Regions from separate parts of the Clostridium sp. MF28 genome, predicted to be linked through region 2. Evidence: a T-box and tRNA genes for the amino acid it is inferred to sense, from the RefSeq annotation. Region 2 holds a T-box; the other holds one or more tRNA genes.
The links. The T-box of region 2 lies ahead of ileS (isoleucine--tRNA ligase). A T-box ahead of a tRNA ligase gene usually reads a tRNA of that ligase, here a tRNA-Ile.
Positions count from the first base shown of each region.

Region 1: it encodes a tRNA-Ile, which carries the amino acid that the T-box ahead of ileS (isoleucine--tRNA ligase) is inferred to sense. The anticodon was not compared.

Region 1 covers NZ_CP014331.1:3,007,412-3,014,691, forward strand. Annotated here, with positions in the region: gene fusA (elongation factor G) at 1-1,926, opposite strand, end outside; gene AXY43_RS12815 (hypothetical protein) at 2,199-3,698, shown strand; gene AXY43_RS12820 (VanZ family protein) at 4,002-4,454, opposite strand; gene AXY43_RS12825 (hypothetical protein) at 4,500-4,937, opposite strand; tRNA gene AXY43_RS12830 (tRNA-Ala) at 5,194-5,269, opposite strand; tRNA gene AXY43_RS12835 (tRNA-Ile) at 5,271-5,347, opposite strand; rRNA gene rrf (5S ribosomal RNA) at 5,392-5,508, opposite strand; rRNA gene AXY43_RS12845 (23S ribosomal RNA) at 5,582-7,280, opposite strand, start outside.
Region 2 covers NZ_CP014331.1:3,400,109-3,407,388, reverse strand. Annotated here, with positions in the region: gene AXY43_RS14675 (MarR family winged helix-turn-helix transcriptional regulator) at 1-150, opposite strand, end outside; partial or broken gene AXY43_RS14670 (LacI family DNA-binding transcriptional regulator) at 389-1,386, opposite strand; gene ileS (isoleucine--tRNA ligase) at 1,648-4,761, opposite strand; T-box leader at 4,855-5,102, opposite strand; gene AXY43_RS14655 (zinc-ribbon domain-containing protein) at 5,365-5,667, shown strand; gene AXY43_RS14650 (DUF2085 domain-containing protein) at 5,673-6,038, shown strand; partial or broken gene AXY43_RS14645 (ATP-binding protein) at 6,192-6,464, opposite strand; gene AXY43_RS14640 ((2Fe-2S)-binding protein) at 6,575-6,793, shown strand; gene AXY43_RS14635 (2-phosphosulfolactate phosphatase family protein) at 6,895-7,280, opposite strand, start outside.

The sequences.
Region 1 (7,280 bases), 390 kb from region 2:
TGATATAACCCTTTGCTTGTCCCCTTCTGGCTCCATTCCGATTACTCTTCCCCTCTTTTTATTTATATCAGCTATCACATCACCCATATATTCGTTTGGTAATATAACTTCTACTTTCATTATAGGTTCCAAAAGAATAGGTTTAGCTTGCTCTAATCCCTTTTTATAAGCTATAGAGGCTGCAACCTTAAAAGCCATTTCAGAAGAATCTACAGAGTGATATGACCCATCATGAAGAGTCGCTTTAAGGCCTATAACTGGGCATCCTGCTAAAACCCCATGAGTTATACACTCTCTTAATCCTTTTTCTACTGCTGGAATAAAATTTCTTGGAACTGCACCACCAACAACGTTATCAATAAATTCTAATTCTTCCTCTCCATCTGTTCTACGTTCAAATTTAATTACCACATCTCCATACTGGCCATGTCCACCAGACTGCTTTTTATGTTTTCCTTGTACATCTGAAAATCCCTTTATAGTTTCTTTATAAGGTACCTTTGGTAAACTTAATACTGCTTCTACACCAAATTTACTTTTTATTTTACTTGCGATTACATTAATATGTGTTTCTCCTAGTCCTGAGATTACAATTTCTGCATTTTCTACATCCCTATCAATCTGAAAAACAGGATCTTCATCTTTTAACTTGGCCAAAGCTTGAGATATCTTTTCCTCATCACCTTTAGCTTGTGGGATTACAGCCATTGAGAAAACTGTTTTAGGAAAATTCATTTTGTCATATATTACTTTAAAATCAGGACTAGCTAAAGTATCGCCTGTATTTGTATACTGTAGCTTGGAAATAGCACCTATATCACCAGCTATTATTCTTTTAGCTGGTATTTGTGTCTTACCTCTAATAAAACATATATGGGATAATTTTTCGTTCTTATCTTTATTAACATTTAATACTGTCATATCATCTTTCGCTTCACCTGTAATAACTCTAAAAAATGATATCCTGCCTACAAATGGATCTGCAATAGTTTTAAATACTAATGCAGAAAAAGGCTTATCTTGATTGAGATTAACAAAAACCTCTTCATCTTTTAAAACGTCTACAGCTTTTTGTGGAATAGCATATTCTGGCGATGGAAAACATTCTACAATATCATCAATTAAAGAATCCATTCCAATAACTTTTGTAGCACTTCCACACATAACAGGGGCAATATCCCCATTAGCACATCCACTTATAAGGCCCTTATATATTTCTTCATCACTCAATTCACCTTCACTAAAATATTTATCAAGCAATACTTCATCAGTCTCAGCTACAGCTTCCATAATCATCTTCTTACAATTTTCAACTTCATCCTGGAGCTCTTCAGGTATATCCAATATTTTTATTTCCTTAGTCTTTACATCGTATACTCTTGCTTGTTTGGATATTATATTTATTACTCCTTTAAAATTGTCTTCTTCTCCTATAGGATACTGAATAGGCACCACGCTGATGCCAAACTTTTCTTTAAGAGATGCTAATACTTTATTAAAATCCGAGTTCTCTCTATCTAATTTATTTATAAAAAATGTTCTAGGCAATTTAATTTTGTTACAATATTCCCAGGCCCTTTCAGTTCCCGCCTTGACTCCTGAAACTCCGCTTACAACTATCATACCTACATCCACGGATCTCATTCCTTCGATACATTCACCTTGAAAGTCTGCATATCCAGGAATATCAATAAGATTTATTTTAACATTATCTAATTCAATTGGTGCTACTGAAAGGGCAATAGAAAATTGTCTCTTCTTTTCTTCAGTATCAAAATCTAAAACCGTAGTCCCATCCTCAATATTCCCTAATCTATCTGTAATTTTTGAATAATACAGAAGGCTTTCCGCTAAGGAAGTCTTTCCAGTTCCATTATGCCCCATTAATCCTACATTTCTTAAATTTTTAATACTATAATCTTTCATAATGCTGCCAAACCCTTAATCTACCCTAGAGATTGGCTCCCACCTGCCTTTCACTTAATAATGCTATATGTTATATTTCTATTTCTATTCGTTAAATCCTCCTTATTTTCTTAATTTTCTGAAAATTTATATTTATCCTATTTTTGAAGTAGTCCTTTAAATTAATTTGACGTTTTCTTGTAGTATTAACCAAAAAACATTATAATTTTATCTGTTAATATCTTTAGAATCATGTTTATTACTTTAAATCTATCTTTGTGGAGGAAAATTTAATGAAAGCAAAAAAGAATTTAAGAAACTTCTATATGTTTTGGTTTGCTTTACTTGCAATTTCTATAACTATCGGAGTCTTATTTATAAAACCCCAAGTAGGTGTTGCTGATCAAGGTGATTTCTATAGAATTATGAATGTATCTGGTCTGTCATTATTAGACTCAGATACGAATAATCCTAACTCTGTAGGATATTATGACTTTATTGTGACTGATTATAAGATTACCCCTTTAAACAATACTGATCCTAAAATCATCTGGAATTGTAGTTTGAGCTATCTAATAATACTTGTTAATTATATATGCAAATCACTTGATCATAATATATTTAAAACTCAATATTTAGCTGTCATCTATAGTATTATATATATTCTTTCATTTATCATAATATTAAAATCTTTGAATATAAAAAATAATATTAAATCTATGATGGTTGTACTAATAACCGCATTCATTTTCTTTGATGGTAATTATTTAATTTGGTTTAATAGCCTATATGGAGAACCAATGATGATAACTACACTATCGCTACTTGTTGCATCCATTCTTAACTATATTAAGTACAAATACGTAGTAAAGGGAACGGAAAAATTAATGTCGAAAATACTTTATATATTATTTTCAGCATTTTTATTTTTAGGTTCTAAATTACAAGTTATTACTTCTTTACCTATTATTATAATTCTTATATGTAAAATATTATTGGATAATAGATATAATCTAAATAAAATCAATTTAGCTATTTTATATGTTATTACATGCTTATTGATAATCTATCCTATTCGCATCAATATGAATAGCAACAACTTAAGTAAAGACACCCAGTATAACTCAGTCTTTTATGGAGTACTAAACGAATCTACTACACCAGAGCAAGACTTGATAGATTTAGGCTTAGATCCTGATTTATCAGCTGAGGCTGGGAAACATGCTTATTTGGATTCTGATGAATATGTCAAATATATTCCTGGTTCAGAAATAACTGATGAAAAATTCTACAGTAAAATAAATAACTTTAAACTTGGAAAATTCTATTTAACTCACCCTACTCGTTTATTAAATGGCATGAAATATACCGCAAGTAAGGCATTCTATACTAGTACCGGACTAGGTAAGTACTCAAAAGCTGATAGTTTAACCCCAGTTAGGGATTTCCATCGTTTCACACTTTGGTCATCTATAAGGGAAAAAATATTGCCTAGAAATTTATATTTTATAGGATTAATTTATCTTATTGTTCTGTTATGCTCACTGTATAAATATATTCGAAATAGTTCTAACCCTGAAATCAAGAACAAAATTCTCTTGCTTTGGACTGTTATATTTATAGGTATACTTCAATTTCCAATGCCTTTTGTCGGCAATGGAAAGGCTGATACCTCGAAACAATTATTTTTATTCAACTTCACTTTTGATGCATTATTAATGCTTATTCTTGTTTATATTCTATTTAAAGTAAATAATCTATTTAAAATAAAATTTAATTCATCTCATAAATAGGCTTAACAAGTAATCTTAGAGTAATTGTAATTTTGTTTACTCTAATTAAACCAATATCTATATTTGTTTATCACTAACTTATATTTATGTTTGCATCACATATTTAATTTATTTTATAGAAAATGAAGGCTAAGTATACAATGCTTAATTTGCATTATATACTTAGCCTTCACAATTTTTATTTACTTTTATTCCTTATTCTCATACCTTAAAATAATTAGCTGATTTATATTATTTTAAAATTCGAATGATTAATTTGGTTTTAATATTAAATTACTATATCCCAATTATTCAAATTATCTTTTATTTATCTTCATTAAACTTGCCAACTATATGCATTCTAAATAGATTAATCAATATTAGTGTAATACCCCCAACCGTATCTATTATAACATCTCTAAAAGCACCTTCTCTTCCTAAAACAAATAATTGATGTATTTCATCAGAACAAGCGTAAAGAAATACAAAAGCTACTGTCACAAAAATAACTCTTCTGATATTAAAATACAATTTAAACACATTAAACGCTAATAATGATAATACCATATATTCAAGAAAGTGTGCGCATTTTCTAACTATAAAATTAGTAAGCTGCCCAAATATTCCATTCATATTGATACCTATAGCAGAAAGAATATTTATTACGCCTTCACTTTGAGAATCAGATATTTGAGCAGGTTGATTAGACATAATAAATATCCCTATCATCCAAACTATTAATAAAAACCAGTAAATAATTTTCCTTTTGTTCTTCATATTCCATCCTCTTTAAGTACAATTTTAAAATTCACAGATATTATATTACTCAGACATATATCTATTTATATAAGCAAGTGATTCTTCTAATAATTCTTGCCCTTTTTCCAAACCATCGATTTTCATCTCTAAGCTACAAATTCTTTGATCAATTTGATACATAAACTGCTTTATATCTTGTAGTAACTTTGCTTCATAAGTAACTTGCACACCTTCATCATCAATGTATATTTTTTCTGGTGGAGCACCACACTTAGAACACTTAGCATATATTCCTTGTTTATCTAAATTATTAAACACCTTAAATGTATCGTTATTACACTCTGCACAATTTGATAACATTATAAATTCATAATAACTCACATCATAATAATAAGTACTTCCACAGTCTTTACATACTAATTTAAGTTTATTGTCTTCTGTTGATATATGAAATTCATTACCGCTACATCCATCTTTTTTGCAGACAATAGTTCTTACCATAATCCTACCCCTCGCAATATAATTTTTATACAATAAATAAAAATATTAAATTACATTTTTACATATATTTTACATATAAATTATATATTATAATTCATTCATTGTATACTTTAACAATTAGTATTTTTAGCCTATTTTATACTGTTGTTCTACTATTTTCTGCACCATATAACTCATACCAGTAATAAATATTATTTAACAACAATATTTATAATAATAAAACAAAAAAACTATGAATAAAATTCATAGTTTTTAATGGTGGAGATAAAGAGATTCGAACTCTTGACCCCCTGCGTGCAAGGCAGGTGCTCTCCCAACTGAGCTATACCCCCATGGTGGACCTTCAGGGACTCGAACCCTAGACCTACCGGTTATGAGCCGGTTGCTCTAACCAACTGAGCTAAAGATCCGTAAGTTAAATTTCTTTAACTTAACTCTTGTAATCTACAAGATTACCTCGCAACGTCCTACTCTGCCACACAGTCTCCCATGCAGTACCATCGGCGCTATAGACCTTAACTTTCCTGTTCGGAATGGGAAGGAGTGTTACCTCTATGCCATCATCACGAGATCTTCAATTTGAAAAAACCTTGTTCTTTCAAAATTGCACATAGTTTTTTTAATGTATTTACAACTTGACTATATTGGTCAAGCCCTCGACCTATTAGTATCAGTCAGCTAAATATGTTACCATACTTACACCTCTGACCTATCAACCTTGTAGTCTTCAAGGGGTCTTACTAGCTTATGCTATGGGAAATCTCATCTTGAGGTGGGCTTCACACTTAGATGCTTTCAGCGTTTATCCCTTCCCGACTTAGCTACCCAGCTATGCTTCTGGCGAAACAACTGGTACACCATAGGTCAGTCCATCCCGGTCCTCTCGTACTAAGGACAGCTCCTCTCAAATTTCCTACGCCCGCGACGGATAGGGACCGAACTGTCTCACGACGTTCTGAACCCAGCTCGCGTGCCGCTTTAATGGGCGAACAGCCCAACCCTTGGGACCTACTTCAGCCCCAGGATGCGACGAGCCGACATCGAGGTGCCAAACCTCCCCGTCGATGTGAACTCTTGGGGGAGATCAGCCTGTTATCCCCGAGGTAGCTTTTATCCGTTGAGCGATGGCCCTCCCACGAGGTACCACCGGATCACTAAGCCCGACTTTCGTCCCTGCTCCACTTGTAGGTGTCGCAGTCAGGCTCCCTTCTGCCTTTACACTCTTCGAACGATTTCCGACCGTTCTGAGGGAACCTTTGGGCGCCTCCGTTACATTTTAGGAGGCGACCGCCCCAGTCAAACTGCCCACCTAACAATGTCCTGTCACCAGTTTCATGGCATCCAGTTAGAACTTCAATACTATCAGGGTGGTATCCCAACAACGACTCCACCAAGGCTGACGCCCTAGTTTCCCAGTCTCCCACCTATCCTGTACAGACAATACCGAAATTCAATGCTAAGCTACAGTAAAGCTCTACGGGTCTTTCCGTCCAATCGCGGGTAGCGAGCATCTTCACTCGCACTACAACTTCGCCGGATTTGCAGTTGAGACAGTGCACAAGTCATTACGCCATTCGTGCGGGTCAGAACTTACCTGACAAGGAATTTCGCTACCTTAGGACCGTTATAGTTACGGCCGCCGTTTACTGGGGCTTAAGTTCACACCTTCGCGTTACCACTAAGTGTTCCCCTTAACCTTCCAGCACCGGGCAGGCGTCAGCCCCTATACATCAGCTTTCGCTTTAGCAGAGACCTGTGTTTTTGTTAAACAGTTGCTTGTGCCTATTCTCTGCGGCCTGATTTCTCAGGCACCCCTTCTCCCGAAGTTACGGGGTCAATTTGCCTAGTTCCTTAACTGCAATTCTTCCGTCGGCCTTAGGATTCTCTCCTCATCTACCTGTGTCGGTTTGCGGTACGGGCACTACTTCTCTCTCTAGATGCTTTTCTTGGAAGCATGGAATCAGATACTTCGGTTCCGTAGAACCTTCCCCATCACGCCTCAGAATTGTTGGAACGGATTTGCCAATCCCAACTCCCTAAACGCTTAGACTAGCATCCAATAGCTAGCACATCCTATCCTTCTCCGTCACACCATCGATAATAACGATTATAGTGGTATTGGAATATCAACCAATTGTCCATCGACTACGCCTTTCGGCCTCGCCTTAGGTCCCGACTAACCCTGAGAAGACAAACTTTACTCAGGAAACCTTAGATATTCGGCCTGTAGGATTCTCGCCTACATCTCGCTACTAATGCCAACATTCTCACTCGTAATCAGTCCACCGCTCCTTACGGTACGACTTCAGCCCGATTACGACGCTCCTCTACCGCTCACGTTAA
Region 2 (7,280 bases):
TTGTGTTATACCATCATTTTCATAAAGATTTAAAAGAAATAAGTACTGACCAGCCCCTATCCCAAATTTACTAAATCTCTTGCCAAAATACATATAGCTAGATCTATGTATTTCACCAATATACTTACCTATATGCTGATAGCAACCCATATTACTTCTCCCCTATCTTAATCATATTAATATAGTATTAACAATAATCATATTTCATATCCAAATAATTACATACAAACTATATTAGCATAAATTAGTTACGTGCGCAACTAATTATAGCTTTAACGCTAATAGAGGGCTACTCCCAAATAGCTCTAAACTATCTTGAAGTAGTCCTCTATAAACATATACATTTAATATTTATACTAACTAAGTATAAAATTTGACTATTTTTCTATTAAACTGTACTTTCTCTTTCAACTAGCTGATGTTCTAAAACATAATGTGGCTCATCTAGCTCTTCTTATTTAAAAGTTTTATAAGCATTCTCATAGCAACAGATCCCATATCATAAGTTGGTTGAGAAATTGTTGTGATCTTTGGATAGAAAATTGAAGCTGCAAAATTATCATTAAATCCAATTACACTTACATCTTTTGGAATATCTAAGTTATTATCTCTTAGTGCATTAATTGCGCCCATTGCAATATCATCAGAAGCACATACAACACCTCTAAACTTCTTATTTTGCTTTATGAACTTTTGTATACCTTCGTATCCACTCTTTACTTTCATTGAGCTTAAATGAACTAGTTCAGGATCTATTTCTATTCCTGATTCCTTCATTGCATTTTCATAACCAACATATCTATCACCCCAAGCATTTTTGCTCTCTTTTTCAGCTCCTATAAAGGCAATTTCTTTTATTCCCTTTTCAATTAATAACTTTGTACTATCATAGCTAGCTTTAACATTATCAATTGTTACACTTGGTAGAACTCCTTCTTTATCCTTAGTTTCAACTAAAACAGTTTTTATATCTAATTCATTGATTAGTTCTAATATTTCTTCATTAAGAGAACTACTCATATAAATTACACCATCAACCATTTTTTCTCTAAGTACCCTTAAGTATTCTTTTTCCTTTTCTATATCAAGGTCTGAATTACAAAGTATTATATTGTAATCGTATATATTTGAAACATCTTCAGCACCTCTTACAATTTCTGGGTAAAACTGGTTTGATATATCAGGAAGTAAAATCCCTATTGTCTTTGTTCTTTGAGTTTTTAAACTTCTTGCAACTATATTTGGTCTGTATCCAAGCTTTTTTATTGCATCTAAAACTTTCTTCTTAGTATCTTCGTTTACTACATCGATATCATTTAAAACTCTAGAAACGGTTGCAATTGATACTCCTGCTTCTTTTGCAACATCCTTAATAGAAGTAGCCATTATTATTCCTCCTTTGAATTTTTCTAGATAATCTCATTATACTAACATATTGCCTTATAAATCAACATAACTTAAAATAAATTATTATTTTATTGTAAGTTTTGTCAAAAATCATAGTTTTTAATCTTAAATTTATAAACATATTAACTAATTTACAATCTTATATAAGAAATATATATCAAAATCATATAAAATATGTACATAGATACTAAAATGACTAGGAATTTTAATAAAATCTTTTATTCCTAGTCATCTTAGTTTTTATTTTACAACTTCAACATTCATGTTTAATGTTTCACTATTTATAACTGTTTCTGAATAATTAGATTCTTGATTATAAAGAACTTCACAAGTTAAAGTCTCTTTCTTTATTGTTTGTTCGAATTTCTTAATAACATCAATTAACATATCGTTATTTGATACATAAAGATTTATTCTATCAGCAACTTCAAATCCTTTATCTTTTCTCATATTTTGAATCTTTGAAATAACTTCTCTTACATGCCCTTCCTCTTGAAGTTCTGGTGTTACAGTTGTATCTAAAACAACTCCAAGTTCACCTTCTCCTGCGAATGCATAACCTTCTAAACCTTGCATTGTAACTAAAAGATTCTCATTTGTAAGAACTATTTCTGTATCATTAACAATTATAGTTTCACTTCCACCATTTTGAATCTTTTGAGCCAATTCCATTTGGTTCCTTTCAGAAATTGCCTTTCTGATTTGAGGAATTAATTTTCCATATAACTTACCTATAACAGGTAGATTAGGTTTTATTTCAAAGTTAACATATTTTGAAAGGTCTGCTCCAAGCTCAACCTTTTTAATATTTAATTCTTCTTTTACGATATCTCCGTAATAATCTGGAAGAGATTTTGTTGATATAAGTAATTCAGAAAGTGGCTGTCTATTCTTAACATTTGCAGCATTTCTAGCACTTCTTCCAAGCTTAACAAGTGTATATGCTAAATCCATTTCTTTTTCTAATTCTTTATTTATTGCAGATTTATCAACTTCTGGCCAAGCGCATAGGTGAATACTTTCTGGCGCATTTTTATCAAGATTCACAACTAAATTTTGATAGATTTCTTCAGTCATGAATGGTACAAATGGTGATGCCACCTTAACTAAATTTGTTAGAACTTTATATAAAGTTACATAAGCTCCTATCTTATCGTCTGTTAACTCTTGTGACCAATATCTTGATCTGTTTCTTCTTACATACCAGTTTGATAATTCATCAGTAAAATCTTCAATAGCTAATGCTGCTTGAGTAATTTTATAAGTATTTAATCCATCATCAACTGTTTCGATTAATGTGTTTAATTTAGATATAATCCATTTATCCATTATATTATCTGAAACAAAATCAGAGTACTTAGTTGAATCAAATTTATCTATTTCAGCATATAAAACATAGAAAGAATAAACATTCCATAATGTTCCTAAGAACTTTCTTTGAGCTTCTGCAACATCATCGATAGAGAATCTTGTTGGAAGCCATGGTGCACTTGCAGTATAGAAATGCCATCTTGTAGCATCTGCCCCTTGACTATTTAATACTTCAAAAGGATCTACAACATTTCCTTTATGCTTAGACATCTTAAGTCCCTTTTTATCTAAAACGTGACCTAATACTATACAATTTTCAAATGAATTTGTGTCAAATAAACATGTTGAAATTGCAAGTAATGTATAGAACCAACCTCTTGTTTGGTCAACTGCTTCTGAAATAAATTGTGCTGGGAAGTTCTTTTCAAAAGTTTCCTTGTTTTCAAACGGATAGTGCCATTGTGCAAAAGGCATTGATCCTGAGTCAAACCAGCAGTCTATAACTTCATGTGTTCTCTTCATTTCCTTACCGCAATGTGGACATTTTAACTTTATTCCATCTACGTAAGGTTTATGTAATTCAATCCCCTTACAGTCTGTAGTTGCTTTTTCTTCTAGTTCTTCTCTGCCACCAATACACTCTTGATGACCACATTCACATTGCCATATTGGAAGTGGTGTTCCCCAATATCTGTCTCTTGAAATACCCCAGTCAATAACATTTTCAAGGAACTTACCCATTCTTCCTGTTCTAGTGTTATCAGGATACCAATTTATTTTATTATTATTTTCAAGTAATTTATCTCTCATTTTAGTCATCGCAACAAACCAACTATCTTTTGGATAGTATAGAAGCGGTGTATCACATCTCCAGCAATGTGGATATGAGTGAGTGTGCTTGTGTGCTGTAAATAATTGATTACGTTCTTCTAAATATTTAACAATACTTTCATCACACTTCTTAACAAACTTTCCTGCCCATGGAGTAACTTCTTCAACAAAATTACCATTTGTATCTACTAAATTTATAAATGCAATTCCATTTTTCTTTGAAACAAGACTATCATCTTCACCATAAGCTGGTGCAATGTGTACTATTCCTGTACCGTCTGATAATGTTACATAATCTCCATGAATTACTACGAAAGCTTTTCCTTCAACTTTTGCAAAAGGTAATAACTGTTCGTATTCAGTACCTAGCAATTCTTCACCTTTAAACTCTTTAACTATTTCATATTCAGTATCGCCTAAAACCTTACCTACTAAATCCTTAGCTAAAATATAAATTTCTTCTCCTACCTTTACTTCTGCATATATATAAGATTTATTTATACATAATGCTAAGTTGGATGGTAATGTCCATGGAGTTGTTGTCCATGCTAATATATATTTATTTTCTTCACCTTTAACTTTAAACTTTACAGTTGCAGTTAAATCTTTAACATCCTTATATCCTTGAGCAACTTCATGAGATGAAAGCGCTGTTCCACACCTTGGGCAATAAGGCATTACTTTGTGGCCCTTATACAATAAGCCCTTATTCCACATTTGCTTTAAAGCCCACCATTCAGACTCAATATAATTATCATGGTATGTCACATATGGATCATCCATATCAACCCAGAATCCAATTTGTTCAGACATTTCCTTCCATAAGCTAACATATGAGAATACGCTATCTTTACATTCATGAACAAACTTTTCTACACCAAAGTCTTCTATTTGTTCTTTTCCTGAGATTCCAAGTTTCTTTTCTATTTCTAACTCTACTGGAAGTCCATGAGTATCCCATCCAGCTTTTCTAAGAACCTTATACCCTTTCATTACTTTATATCTTGGAATTATATCCTTCATAACTCTTGTCAAAATATGCCCAACATGTGGCTTTCCATTTGCTGTTGGCGGACCGTCATAAAAAGTAAAATATTCTCCATCTGAATTTGATTCAAAGCTCTTCTTTATTATGTCTTTTTCTGTCCAAAGCTTTGCTATGTCTTTTTCAATTTTGACGGTACCTTTTGATGAATCTACCTTATTGTACATTAAAAATTCCCCTTTCAGCTAAGTAAACTATATTATTCTCTTTAAGAATTGTTTCCTTTTTGTATACTTTTTTAAACATAAAAAAACTCCATCCTAAAGGACGAAGTTGAATTCGCAAACCACCTAAGGTTAAAACATTTAAATACAAAATTAAATGTTTTATTTCAAGTACATACATACTCTATCCTTTAACGCAGGCTCTACGTGATAACTTATTCGGCATTAAACCTTTCAGCCTCCAACTCCTAGGTGATTTTCTCTAAGATCTATTATAGCTTTACACCAACCAGCTACTCTCTAAAAATAATATCTAAGATACTTTTCCTAATCATCGTCTTTTATTTTAATAATTATATATTAATGATTTTTAAATGTCAATTCATCATCACCATTAATTGTATCTTTATTACTAATTAATGTAATAAAGTAATTGAATCCTAATTTCCTCAAATTAATGTGATGTCACTTTAGTAAACTTATAACTTAACTAACATATAAATTTAAATATTTTCATGAATATAACTACATATTTGTTCATAAGTTGTATTATTGACAATACTATACTCTAGTAATATAACAGTATCTTCTTAAAGGGGGAAATATATGTTTTGTAAGAATTGCGGACAACAAATAGATGATAACGCTGCCGTATGTATACATTGTGGTGTTGCTACTGGTAATAATCTATCTTCCAAAAATGCTTTAGACAATCCATCTCATCTAGCTGGAATTGCATCTTGCTGCTTTCCAGTAGTAGGCATAATCTTATACTTCTTATGGAAAGATGAAAAGCCTCAAAGTGCCAGCCTCGTATGTAAATGGATGATCGGTGGAATAATTGTCTGGATAATCTTTTATGTTCTAGCTTTTGTACTCGGAATGCTAGGCAGCTTATCATCATACTAAGTTAAATGCTTAATTGTAAAAAAGTCTTAAACTATATGTTTTTCTGCCATCAATTACCTGAGAGATCATTCTTTTTTAGAGGTCATCAATTTCCATTATGTGCAAGATGCACGGGAATATTACTGGGATATATCCTCGGACTCACATACGTAATATTATCTAAAAATATTCATATAATTATAGAATTATTACTGATGCTACCACTTTTAATTGATGGATTTGGTCAATATCTCATGTACTTTAAAAGTACTAATACAAGGAGATTAATCACCGGAATCTTAGCAGGCATATCAACTATATGTTTATTTAGATTGGCAATAGTTTTAGGTCTTCAATCTGGACATTGGTTTTATAATTTTATTCATATATAACTGTACTGATTTCTTACTACAGTTATAATAATACTAATATAAAACATAGCTATCTAAATCTAGTATTCTTAATGATTTAGATAGCTTTACATTTTTGAATAAAATAGCTATGTAGACCCTTTAGCAAATAAAATAACCTTTCCTAGTATTATCTTATTTAATTATTTTAGGAATTAATAATATAAATTCAGATCCAACGCCATATTCTGAATTCACTTTTAACTTAATACCAAAATTCTTTGAGATAGATTTCAATAAACTAAGGCCAATTCCCGTTCCATTAATATTTTGTCCTCTAACTATATCGCTTCTATAAAATCTATCAAATATTCGCTTTTCTTCGTCATTCTTAATTCCTATTCCATTATCTACAACATTAATATAATAATAAAAATTATTATTTAATATAGGATATTTTTTTATAATTATTGTTATAATATTAATTAACTATACTTTTATTTTAGATTATAAAATGTATAATTAAGATAAAGTTAGTTTTTCAATTAACTTAAAAAATGTTTTTAGGAGATACTATTATGGAAAATAATTTGAATGAAGCAATTTTAGATAAATTAACAAAAACTTGCACTTGTAAGGCAATACCTAGATCAAAAATTAAGGAAGCTATTAAAAATGGGGCTTCAACTATAAAAGAAGTCCAAAAGGCTACTGGTGCAGGCAGTGGTTCGTGCGGAGGTAGAAATTGTTCTCCACGAATAAATGATTTACTAAAGCAATCAAGAGAAAACATATAATCGTAAAACTTTTACTCATAGTAAATTCGAAAAGTAAAACACATACAGATTAAATAAATCATGTATGTGTTTTACTTTTAATTATAATCTTAAACAGTTTTTCATTCACAGGTTATTTTTCCATCTTTATATTCTGGAACTATATCTATGATGCTTTTTTTTATGCAATATTCAATATCATTATTTAATCCTAAGGATTTCATTACTGAATAGTGAGATGCTTCTCGTACATAGCTTAAGATATTTATATTTTCTTTATATATCATACAGGCAGTCTTTGCTATATCTGTTAACTCTATATTTCTATTAATATCTAGCATTTGGTTAATTATATATCCACTACAAATAAAATCATCCATTGAAAAGTTTCCATTTGTTCCTGCATTAATAATAACCACATCATCATTTATATTAATCAATTTTTTCGCCACTGATTCTCCATTTATCATAGCACCTATAAAAACTCTTTTAGACTCCATTGACTTTG